Linked DNA regions of Geothrix sp. 21YS21S-2. The protein of the gene in region 2 interacts with the protein of the main gene of each other region in a pairwise test. Links are inferred from orthologs where the notes say so. Each region holds a gene or a part of one and is shown on either strand. Other genes may lie near its edges.

The links.
Region 1: the proteins of RAH40_RS07615 (region 2) and secA interact in binary tests that used the Escherichia coli proteins (3 or more experiments, as listed by UniProt). The link is inferred for Geothrix sp. 21YS21S-2 from one-to-one orthologs.
Region 3: the proteins of RAH40_RS07615 (region 2) and acpP interact in binary tests that used the Escherichia coli proteins (3 or more experiments, as listed by UniProt). The link is inferred for Geothrix sp. 21YS21S-2 from one-to-one orthologs.

What each region holds. Positions count from the first base shown.
Region 1 is NZ_CP132910.1:2,214,055-2,217,441, reverse strand. The notes cover bases 140-3,372. They hold secA (preprotein translocase subunit SecA), read left to right. Parts: upstream 140-526; coding sequence 527-3,172; downstream 3,173-3,372. Other genes in these bases: rapZ (RNase adapter RapZ), read left to right, coding at 3,228-3,372; ndk (nucleoside-diphosphate kinase), read right to left, coding at 140-370. Outside these bases: more of ndk, read right to left, coding at 1-139; more of rapZ, read left to right, coding at 3,373-3,387. UniProt on the Escherichia coli protein: Required for protein export, interacts with the SecYEG preprotein conducting channel.
Region 2 is NZ_CP132910.1:1,672,836-1,675,890, reverse strand. The notes cover bases 39-2,939. They hold RAH40_RS07615 (thioesterase family protein), read right to left. Parts: upstream 1,740-2,939; coding sequence 1,338-1,739; downstream 39-1,337. Other genes in these bases: RAH40_RS07600 (hypothetical protein), read left to right, coding at 2,697-2,939; RAH40_RS07605 (thioredoxin family protein), read left to right, coding at 2,199-2,612; RAH40_RS07610 (hypothetical protein), read right to left, coding at 1,744-2,082; cysS (cysteine--tRNA ligase), read right to left, coding at 39-1,328. Also shown: more of cysS, read right to left, coding at 1-38; more of RAH40_RS07600, read left to right, coding at 2,940-3,055.
Region 3 is NZ_CP132910.1:4,836,851-4,839,687, reverse strand. Bases 155-2,837 are described here. They hold acpP (acyl carrier protein), read right to left. Parts: upstream 1,775-2,837; coding sequence 1,535-1,774; downstream 155-1,534. Other genes in these bases: RAH40_RS21265 (site-specific tyrosine recombinase), read left to right, coding at 1,844-2,773; fabF (beta-ketoacyl-ACP synthase II), read right to left, coding at 155-1,367. Also shown: RAH40_RS21280 (hypothetical protein), read right to left, coding at 1-63; more of fabF, read right to left, coding at 132-154. UniProt on the Escherichia coli protein: Carrier of the growing fatty acid chain in fatty acid biosynthesis.

The DNA.
Region 1 (3,387 bases), 540 kb from region 2 along the record:
AGGCGGGGGAGTCCGAGCCGTGGGTGGCGTTGCGCCCCATGTTCTCACCGAAGAGCTTGCGGAGGGTGCCCTCGGCGGCCTTGGCGGGATCGGTGGCGCCCATGAGCTCGCGCCAGCGGAGAATGGCATTCTCGCCCTCCAGGCAGAGGAGGACCACGGGACCTTCGGTCATGAAGGCCTCGAGCTCGGGATAGAACCCCTTGTTGACGTGCTCGGCGTAGAATCCCTTGCAGATGGAGGGGGTGAGGCGGGCGAGGCGCATGCCGCGCAGCGTGAAGCCGGCCTTTTCGATGGCGGACAGGATCCTGCCGATGTTGCCGTCCTGGACGGCGTTGGCCTTGATGATCCCAAACGTCTGCTCGATGCTCATTGATGCTCCATAAACAATCCAACAGTTTGCCCGAGGGTCCGGGAACACTCAAGCGCAATGGTCAAGAATGCAACCCTCCGGTGATTTCACGACGCAAGGTGGGCAATTCGTGGCGCCGCATGTAAAATGGAGAGCTTGACGGAACTGGAACCCAGCATGCTTGACAACCTCCTTAAGAAATTCATCGGCTCGAAAAACGATCGCGAGCTGAAGCGCCTCTGGGCCAAGGTCCAGGAGATCAACGCCCTCGAGGCGGGGATCCGGGAGCTTTCCGACGACGACCTGAAGGCAAAGACTCCCTATTTCAAGGAGTTGCTTGCAGGAGGGGCGACTCTCGACGACATCCTGCCCGAGGCCTTCGCGGTGGTTCGCGAAGCGTCCAGGCGGGTGCTGCGCATGCGTCATTTCGATGTGCAGCTCATTGGAGGCATGGTCCTCCATTACGGGAAGGTCGCCGAGATGCGCACGGGCGAGGGCAAGACCCTCACCGCGACCCTGCCCCTGTACCTGAACGGACTGGCGGGGAAGGGATCCCATCTGGTGACCGTGAACGACTACCTCGCCCGGCGCGACGCCGAGTGGATGGGGCGCCTCTACGGCTGGCTGGGCCTCTCCGTGGGCGTCGTGCAGCACGGCCTCACCGACGACGAGCGCCGCGCCGCCTACGGCTGCGACATCACCTACGCCACCAACAACGAGATCGGCTTCGACTACCTGCGCGACAACATGAAGTGGTCGCTGGAGGACTTCACCCAGCGCGGCTTCACGTTCGCCATCGTCGACGAGGTCGACTCCATCCTCATCGACGAGGCCCGCACCCCGCTGATCATCGCCGGCAGCAGCGAGGAGGACACGTCGAAGTACTTCCGCATCGACGCCGTGGTGCCCAAGCTCAAGCCCGAGGTGGATTTCAAGGTGGACGAGAAGGACCGCCAGGTCACCCTGACGGATGAGGGCATCCGGCACGCCGAACAGATCCTGGGCGTGGCCAACCTCTACGATCCCTCCGCCATCGAGACGCTCCACGGCCTCAACCAGGCCCTGCTGGCCCACAACCTCTACAAGCGGGATGTGGAGTACATGGTCCGGGACAAGGAGGACGGCAAGGGCCTCGAGGTGGTCATCGTGGACGAGTTCACCGGCCGCATGATGCCGGGCCGCCGCTGGTCCAACGGCCTCCATCAGGCCATCGAGGCCAAGGAGGGCGTGGAGGTCAACGCCGAGAACCAGACGCTGGCCACGGTGACCTTCCAGAATTTCTTCCGCATGTATGAAAAGCTGGCGGGCATGACCGGCACCGCCGAGACCGAGGCGCGCGAGCTGCTTCAGATCTACAAGCTCGAAGTGATCGTCATCCCCACCAACATGCCCATGATCCGCTCGGACTTCGCCGACACGGTCTACGCGTCCAAGACCGGCAAGAAGGCCGCCATCGTCGCCGAGATCAAGGAACTGCACGGCAAGGGCCAGCCCATCCTGGTGGGCACGGCCAGCATCGAGAGCAGCGAGGACCTGTCCGAGGCCCTCAAGGCCGCGAAGATCCGCCACGTCGTGCTGAACGCCAAGCATCACGCCAAGGAGGCCGAGATCATCGCGCAGGCCGGGCGCAAGGGCTCCGTGACCATCGCCACCAACATGGCCGGCCGCGGCACCGACATCGTCCTGGGCGGCAATCCCGAGGGCATGGCCAAGATGGAGGCCGGCAAGCGCGGCGTCGAGATCTACCACGAGGACGGCCGCGAGACGGCCGAGTTCCTCGCCCTGGTGGACGAGATGGCCAGGCAGACCGAGGCCGAGAAGGCCGAGGTCATCGAGGCCGGCGGGCTCCACATCCTGGGCACCGAGCGCCACGAGAGCCGGCGCATCGACAACCAGCTCCGCGGCCGCGCCGGGCGCCAGGGCGACCCCGGCTCCTCCCGCTTCTACCTGAGCCTCGAAGACGACCTCATGCGCATCTTCGGCGGGGACCGCATCAAGAGCATGATGAGCACCCTGGGCATGAACGATGATGAGCCCATCGAGGCGGGCATGGTCACCCGCGCCATCGAGCGCTCCCAGAAGCGCGTGGAAGCCCACCACTTCGAGATCCGCAAGCACCTCCTCGAATACGACGACGTGATGAACAAGCAGCGCATCTTCTTCTACGGCCTGCGCTGCGAGATCCTGCGGGGCAACACGAAGGAGTACGTGCTGCGCGTGGCCGCCGAGATCGTGGAAGGCCTGGTCCACGACTACCTCCCCGAGAAGGGCGAGCGGGACGTCGCCGGCTTCAAGGAACGCTTCGAGCAGCTCTACGCCCTCGACGGCGTGGACCTGGACGAGATCGCCCTCATGGGCAGCGCCCAGGCCATCGAGAAGCTGGCCGCCCTGGTCGCCGAGGCCTACGAGGAGAAGGAGCGCCGCCTGGGCAGCGAGGATGTCCTGCGCTGGCACGAGCGGGTCGCCATCCTCCAGATCATCGACTCCGCCTGGAAGCGCCACCTCCTGGTCATGGACCACCTCAAGGAGGCCATCGGGTTCCGCGGCTACGGCCAGAAGGACCCCCTGGTCGAGTACAAACGGGAAAGCTACGAATACTTCGAGCAGATGCGGTTCGGGTACGAGGACGAGATCATCAGCTACCTCTACCGGGTCGAACCCCAGCCCGCCTATATCCCCGACGACGAGTCCTTCTTCCGCGAACCCTCCGAGATGCACGAGCTGGGTCCGGACGAGCGGGGTTCCCTCGTGGAGATGGGCCTTCCTGGCGACGTGGTCAAGCGGGTGATGCGCTTCTCGGCCGGCGGACTCGAGGAAGAGTAGGGACAACAGGAAAATTCCGGCTGACATCCGGCCCGCTTTATGTTTCGCTAGTTCCATGGAACTGGTGATCGTGACGGGCATGTCGGGAGCTGGAAGGCGTTCAGTGCTGAGCGCCCTGGAGGACGCCGGCTGCACGGCGCTGGACAACGTGCCGGCGCGGCTCCTGGAGCCGCTCCTGGAACTGGAGGCCAAGCTCAACCCCAGCCGGCCCCGGC
Region 2 (3,055 bases):
CGCTCGATGAGGGCCTCCACCTCGGCGTCCAGGGACGCCTCCTCCTCGTGGGGCCAGCAGGCGAAGACGGCGTTGGTCTCGTCCAGGAAGGCCAGCACGGCGTCCCGCTCCTCCCGCGTCAGGGCGATCCGGTCGTCCTGGGCGTTGATGTCGGTGATGAGGGTGAAGAGCGCCGCCAGGGCCTCGGGGGCGTTGAGGTCGTCGGCCATGCCGGCCCAGAAGCCCTCCCGGGCGGCCTCCACGCGCGCGGCGGGGTCGATGGCCTCCTTCATGGCGCCCTGGCCGGCCAGGGTCCCGTCGCCCTCCATGCGCTTGCGGAACTGGCGGATCCGCCGCAGGGCGTTCTCGGCGCCCTTGAGCCCCTCGAAGGAGAAGTTCAGGACCTTGCGGTAGTGGTTGGACTGGATGGTGAACCGGAAGGTGGCGGGATCGTAGCCCTTGGCCACCAGGTCCCGCAGCGTGAAGAAGTTGCCCAGGCTCTTGGACATCTTCTCGTTCTCCACCAGGAGGAACTCGCCGTGCACCCAGGTGTTGACCCAGCGGTGGCCCAGGCTGCCCTCGCTCTGGGCGATCTCGTTCTCGTGGTGGGGGAACACCAGGTCCACGCCGCCCGAATGGATGTCCACCCGGGGGCCCAGGAGCTCGATGCCCATGGCCGAGCACTCGATGTGCCAGCCCGGCCTGCCGGGGCCCCAGGGGCTCGGCCACCAGGGCTCGCCTTCCTTGGCGGCCTTCCAGAGCACGAAGTCCTGCACGGAGTCCCGCTCGTACTCGTCGGCATCCACGGAGGTCCCGGCCTGCATGCCCTCCCGGTCCAGGTGGGCCAGGCACCCGTAGTGGGCCAGGCCCGCGATGCGGTAGTAGACCGAGCCGTCCCGCACGTAGGCGAGGCCGCGCTCCTCCAGGCTCCGGATCAGGCCGACCATCTGGGGGATGTAGTCGGTGGCGCGGGGCGTGTAGGTGGGCTCGATGACCCGCAGCGCCGCGAGGTCCTCCAGGAAGGCCTTCGTGTAGTGGGCGGTGAGCCGGGCCATGGCCGCGTGGCGGGCCTCGTTGTCCGCGCCGGGGGCCAGGTCCTTCTGGGAGTCGCGGATGATCTTGTCCTCGACGTCCGTGATGTTCATGCAGTGGCGCACCTGGTAGCCCGCGGCCAGGAAGGTGCGCTTCATGAGGTCCTGGAAGAGGAAGGTCCTCAGGTTGCCGATGTGGGCGAAGTTGTAGACCGTGGGGCCGCAGGTGTACAGCGTGACGACCCCCGGCTCCAGGGGCGCCACCGGTTCCACCTTCCGGGTCAGGGTGTTGTGGAGGGAGATCGGCTTGAGGCTCATGTGCCCAGTTTATAGGGCGGAAGCCACCAGGGCCAGCATCGCGTCGGGGAGGGTGCGGTTCCTGCCGTCGGGGCCCGTGACCAGGTGGGTGGTCTCGCCCTCGGCGAGGCGCACCCCGTCGCGGGTGACCTCGTAGCCGAACACCAGCTTCCTGCGCCCGGCCTCCCTGACCCGCGTGGTGACGGTGACCAGCTCGTCGTACCGGGCCGGGGCCCGGTACGTGAGGCTGATCCCGCTCACCGAGAGGAGCACGCCCTGGGCCTCCCACTGGGCGTAGCCGTCGCCCAGCTGCCGGAGCAGGTCGGAGCGGCCCAGCTCCATCCACACCGGATAGACGGCGTGGTGGACGATGCCCATGGCATCGGTTTCGGCGTAGCGGACGCGGATGAGGGTCTGGGCGGCTATGGGCATCCGGCTATTGTAGGGTGATCTTGACCAGATCGCCCTTGTCGGTGGTGAGCTCCAGGAGGATGTCGCCGGACCTGGCGTTCTCCAGGAGGGCCATCAGCTGGTCGATCTTGATGTCCTTCTTCATCTTGCCGTTGATCTTGACTTCGCTGGAATTGGCCATTTCCAGGACGCCCTTCGCCAGGGAGATGGGCATGCGGGCGTGGACCTCCTTGGGGCCGTCCTCGCGGTGGTGGTTGAGGCTGGACTTGCTGACGACGTCCACGACGATGAACTTGGGGGCCTGGGCGATGGCGGAGCCGGCCAGGAGGGTGGAGAGGGCGAGCGTTGCGAACACACTGTTCATGGGGCCTCCGGGAAGGGGACGGGTGGGTTGTGGCCGGTCGAAGGGGGTTACGGGCGGGTTCCCCTTCCGGTTAGGCGGATGTTGACGTAAGGTGGGACACACCGTAGGAGGTCGCCATGAAGCTGGTCCTGATCCCATTCCTCATCGCAGGCACGCTCATGGCCAAGGGCGTCAAGTGGGAGACCAACCTCGCCGCGGCCCAGGCCCGGGCCCGGAAGGAGCACAAGGTCATCTTCATGGACGTGTGGACGGAGTGGTGCGGCTGGTGCATCAAGCTCCAGCGCGACACCTTCCCCGCCAAGGTGGCCGAGGACGCCCTGGCCAGGGTGGTCCCCCTCAGCGTCAAGACCCAGCTCAAGGACGGCTCCCCCACCGCCGATAAGGGCATCGAGGCCACCTACAAGGTCGAGGGCTTCCCCGCCCTGTTCATCCTGGACGAGAACGGCAAGGTCCTTTCCCAGCAGCCCGGGTACCTTCCCGCCGCGCCTTTCGCGGACTGGATCAACAAGTCGGTCGACGCGAAAAAATAGCCAACGGTTGCAGGACGGCATGAATTGCATATCATTTCCGCCATTGACGGAAACGAGTGCTGTTTCCTTTTTTCTGGAGTGGCCATGAAGATTCGGTTGCTGCTGGTTCCGGTGGGGATCGCCGTCCTGCTCGGGTGCGCCACGGAATCCAGGATCGACACGAACAACACGGATACCGAGTCCATCAAGGGCTCGCCCGCGGGCGTCTCGGTCTTCGGATTCATGGATGTCATGACGACCCTCCCCGGGGTCCTGGGCGGCACCTACCCGTCCTGCGTCACGCCCACGGTGAGCGGCACCACCGCCACCCTCGCCCTGGCCGGGTGCAAGTCCGGAAGCGGGGGGACCCTCGCCGGGACCCTGACCCTGGTCGATACCCTGTCGGGCACCACCCACACCTACGTCGAGACCTTCGGCTCCCTCGTCAACACCCGCAGCCAGGC
Region 3 (2,837 bases), 3.2 Mb from region 2 along the record:
CCGGAGGGGGGCGCAGAGGATGGCAGCAGCCGCAAGGATCCTACCGGTGGACAGGTGGAACATGGGCCCCCCTCAACGTGTGGTTTCACCTTGATGGGATCAAATTCCTTCAAATCGCCGGCATTGGCAAGCTAAATTTTCCGCAGGACGAGGCAGCCGTTGGTGCCGCCGAACCCGAAGTTGTTGTTCAGGACGTATTCGCCGTCGAAGGTGCCGGCGACGTTGGCCGTCACGTCCAGGTCGCAGTCGGGGTCCTGGTCCACCACGTTGATGGTGGGCGGGATCTTCCCGGTGCCGGCCACGAGGGCCGCCACGATGGTCTCCAACCCGCCCGCCGCGCCCAGGAGATGGCCGGTCATGGACTTGGTGGAGCTCACCTTGAGCCTGGCGACGTGGGCTCCGAAGACGCCCTTGAGGGCGGAGCACTCGATGCGGTCGCCGGCGGGGGTCGAGGTGCCGTGGGCATTCGCGTACCCCACCTGCTCCGGGGCGATGCCGGCGTCCTTGATGGCCGCGGCCATGACGCGCCGGGGCCCGTCGCCGTCCTCGCTGGGGCTGGTGATGTGGTGGGCGTCCCCGCTCATGCCGTACCCGCAGACCTCGGCGTAGATCTTCGCGCCCCGGGCCTTGGCCAGCTCGTACTCCTCGAGCACCACCACGCCCGCGCCCTCGGCCATGACGAAGCCGTCCCGGCCCTTGTCGAAGGGACGGCTGGCCTCGGTGGGGGCCTCGTTGCGGGTGGAGAGGGCGCGCATGGCGCCGAAGCCGCCCACGCCCAGCGGGTTGATGACCGAGTCGCTGCCGCCGGCGATCATGCGGTCGGCATAGCCGAACATGATCTGGCGGGCCGCGTCGCCGATGGCGTGGGTGCCCGTGGCGCAGGCGGTGGCCATGGCCGCGTTCGGGCCCTGGAGGCCGTACTTGATGCTCACGAAGCCGGAGGCCAGGTTGATGATGAGGCTGGGGATGAAGAAGGGGCTCGTGCGCCGGGGACCCCGGTAGCCGTTGGCCTCCTCCCAGATGGTGGAGAGGCCTCCGATGCCCGAGCCGATGGAGATGCCGAACAGCTCCCGCTCGGCCTTGCTCAGCTCGCCCAGTCCCGAGTCGTTCATGGCCTCCTGGGAGGCGGCCATGGCGTACTGGATGAACAGATCCATCTTCTTCTGTTCCTTGCGGTCGATGTACAGGTCGGCGTTGAAGTTCTTCACCTCGCCCGCGATCTTGCACGCGTAGTCGGTGACGTCGAACTTCGTGATCGTCCCGATGCCGCTCCGGCCGGCCAGGAGGTTCTCCCAGGTTTCGGCGACGGTGTTGCCGCAGGGGTTGACGGTCCCCATGCCCGTGATGACGACGCGCCTGCGCTGAATGGTGGTCATGGCCTCACCTCAGATGACAAGGATGCCACAGGCATGGGTCCGGCAACCTCTCCGTTTCACTGGAAACGGGAGGGCTCGGACGTCTGCCTGAAATTTTCTAACGGCGAGCGCCGCAGGACTTTTCGTTCTGCGGCGCCGGGATGGTTCCCAAGGAATGTTCAGGCCTTGGCATTCTTCTCGATGTACGAGATGGCATCGCCAACCGTACGGATCTTCTCCTGCTCGCTTTCGGGGATCTCGATCCCGAAGGCTTCTTCGATGGCCATGATGATCTCAACCGTATCCAAGCTGTCGGCGCCGAGATCGTCAACGAAGTGACTGTTCTCGGAAATGGAATCCTCGGGCTTGGCAAGCTGCTCGGCGATGATCGCAATGACCTTTTTGCGGATTTCAGCCATGGTCTCTCCTTAGAACCTGACGAGGCTAGCATGGCTTTTCCGGAATGCCAAGCGGCTAGACTGGATGGCATGCCGCGACCCGTCCAGAATCCCGTCCCCGAAAGGGGCTGGCCCCTAGGGTGGAGCACCTCCCTGCGCGAGTTCGAGGTCTTCCTCGCCGTCGAGCGCGGGCTCTCCCGCCACACGGTTTCGGGCTACCTCTCCGACCTCCAGCACCTGGCCCTGTGGGCCGCCGGGGCCGGCCTGCCGCCCTCGGACCTGGACCGGGACCGGGTCACGGCGTTCCTGGTGTCACAGCAGTCCACAGGCAAGGCGGCACGGAGCATCGCGCGCCTCTCCTCGGCGCTCCGCCAGTTCCTGGGTTTCATGCGCATGGAGGGCGAAGGCGCCGCGGGCCCCGAGTCCGTGGTGCGCCCGCCGCGCCCTCCCCGCATCCTTCCCAGGACCCTTTCCGAAACCCAGGTGGAGGCCCTCCTGGGCGCGCCCGACCTGAACGCGCCTCTGGGCGTGCGGGACCGGGCGTGGATCGAGCTGCTCTACGCCTCGGGCCTCCGGGTCTCCGAGCTGGCGGGCCTTTCCGGCCTCACGGTGTTCCTGGACGAGGGCTTCCTCAAGGTGATGGGCAAGGGCCGGAAGGAGCGCCTGATCCCCTTCGGCGAGAGCGCCGAGCACTGGGTGCGCCGGTGGCTGGCCCTGCGCCCCTCCTTCAGGCCCCAGGACGACACCCTGTTCGTGGGAAGGCGGGGGGAACCCCTCACCCGGCAGCAGTTCTGGCGCCTCCTGAAGGCCTACGCGGTCCGGGCGGGCATCCGCCAGGAGGCCGTGAGCCCCCATGTGCTGCGCCACGCCTTCGCCACCCACCTCCTGGACCATGGCGCCGATCTGAGGGCCGTGCAGTCGATGCTCGGCCATGCGGACATCTCCACCACCCAGATCTACACCCACGTGCACCAGACCCGGCTCAGGGCGCTGTACGACCGGATGCACCCAAGATCATAAATGTTAATTAATGCATCGTAAATTTTAATGAATTCGATTAATTCAATATTTTAGTTATATTTGG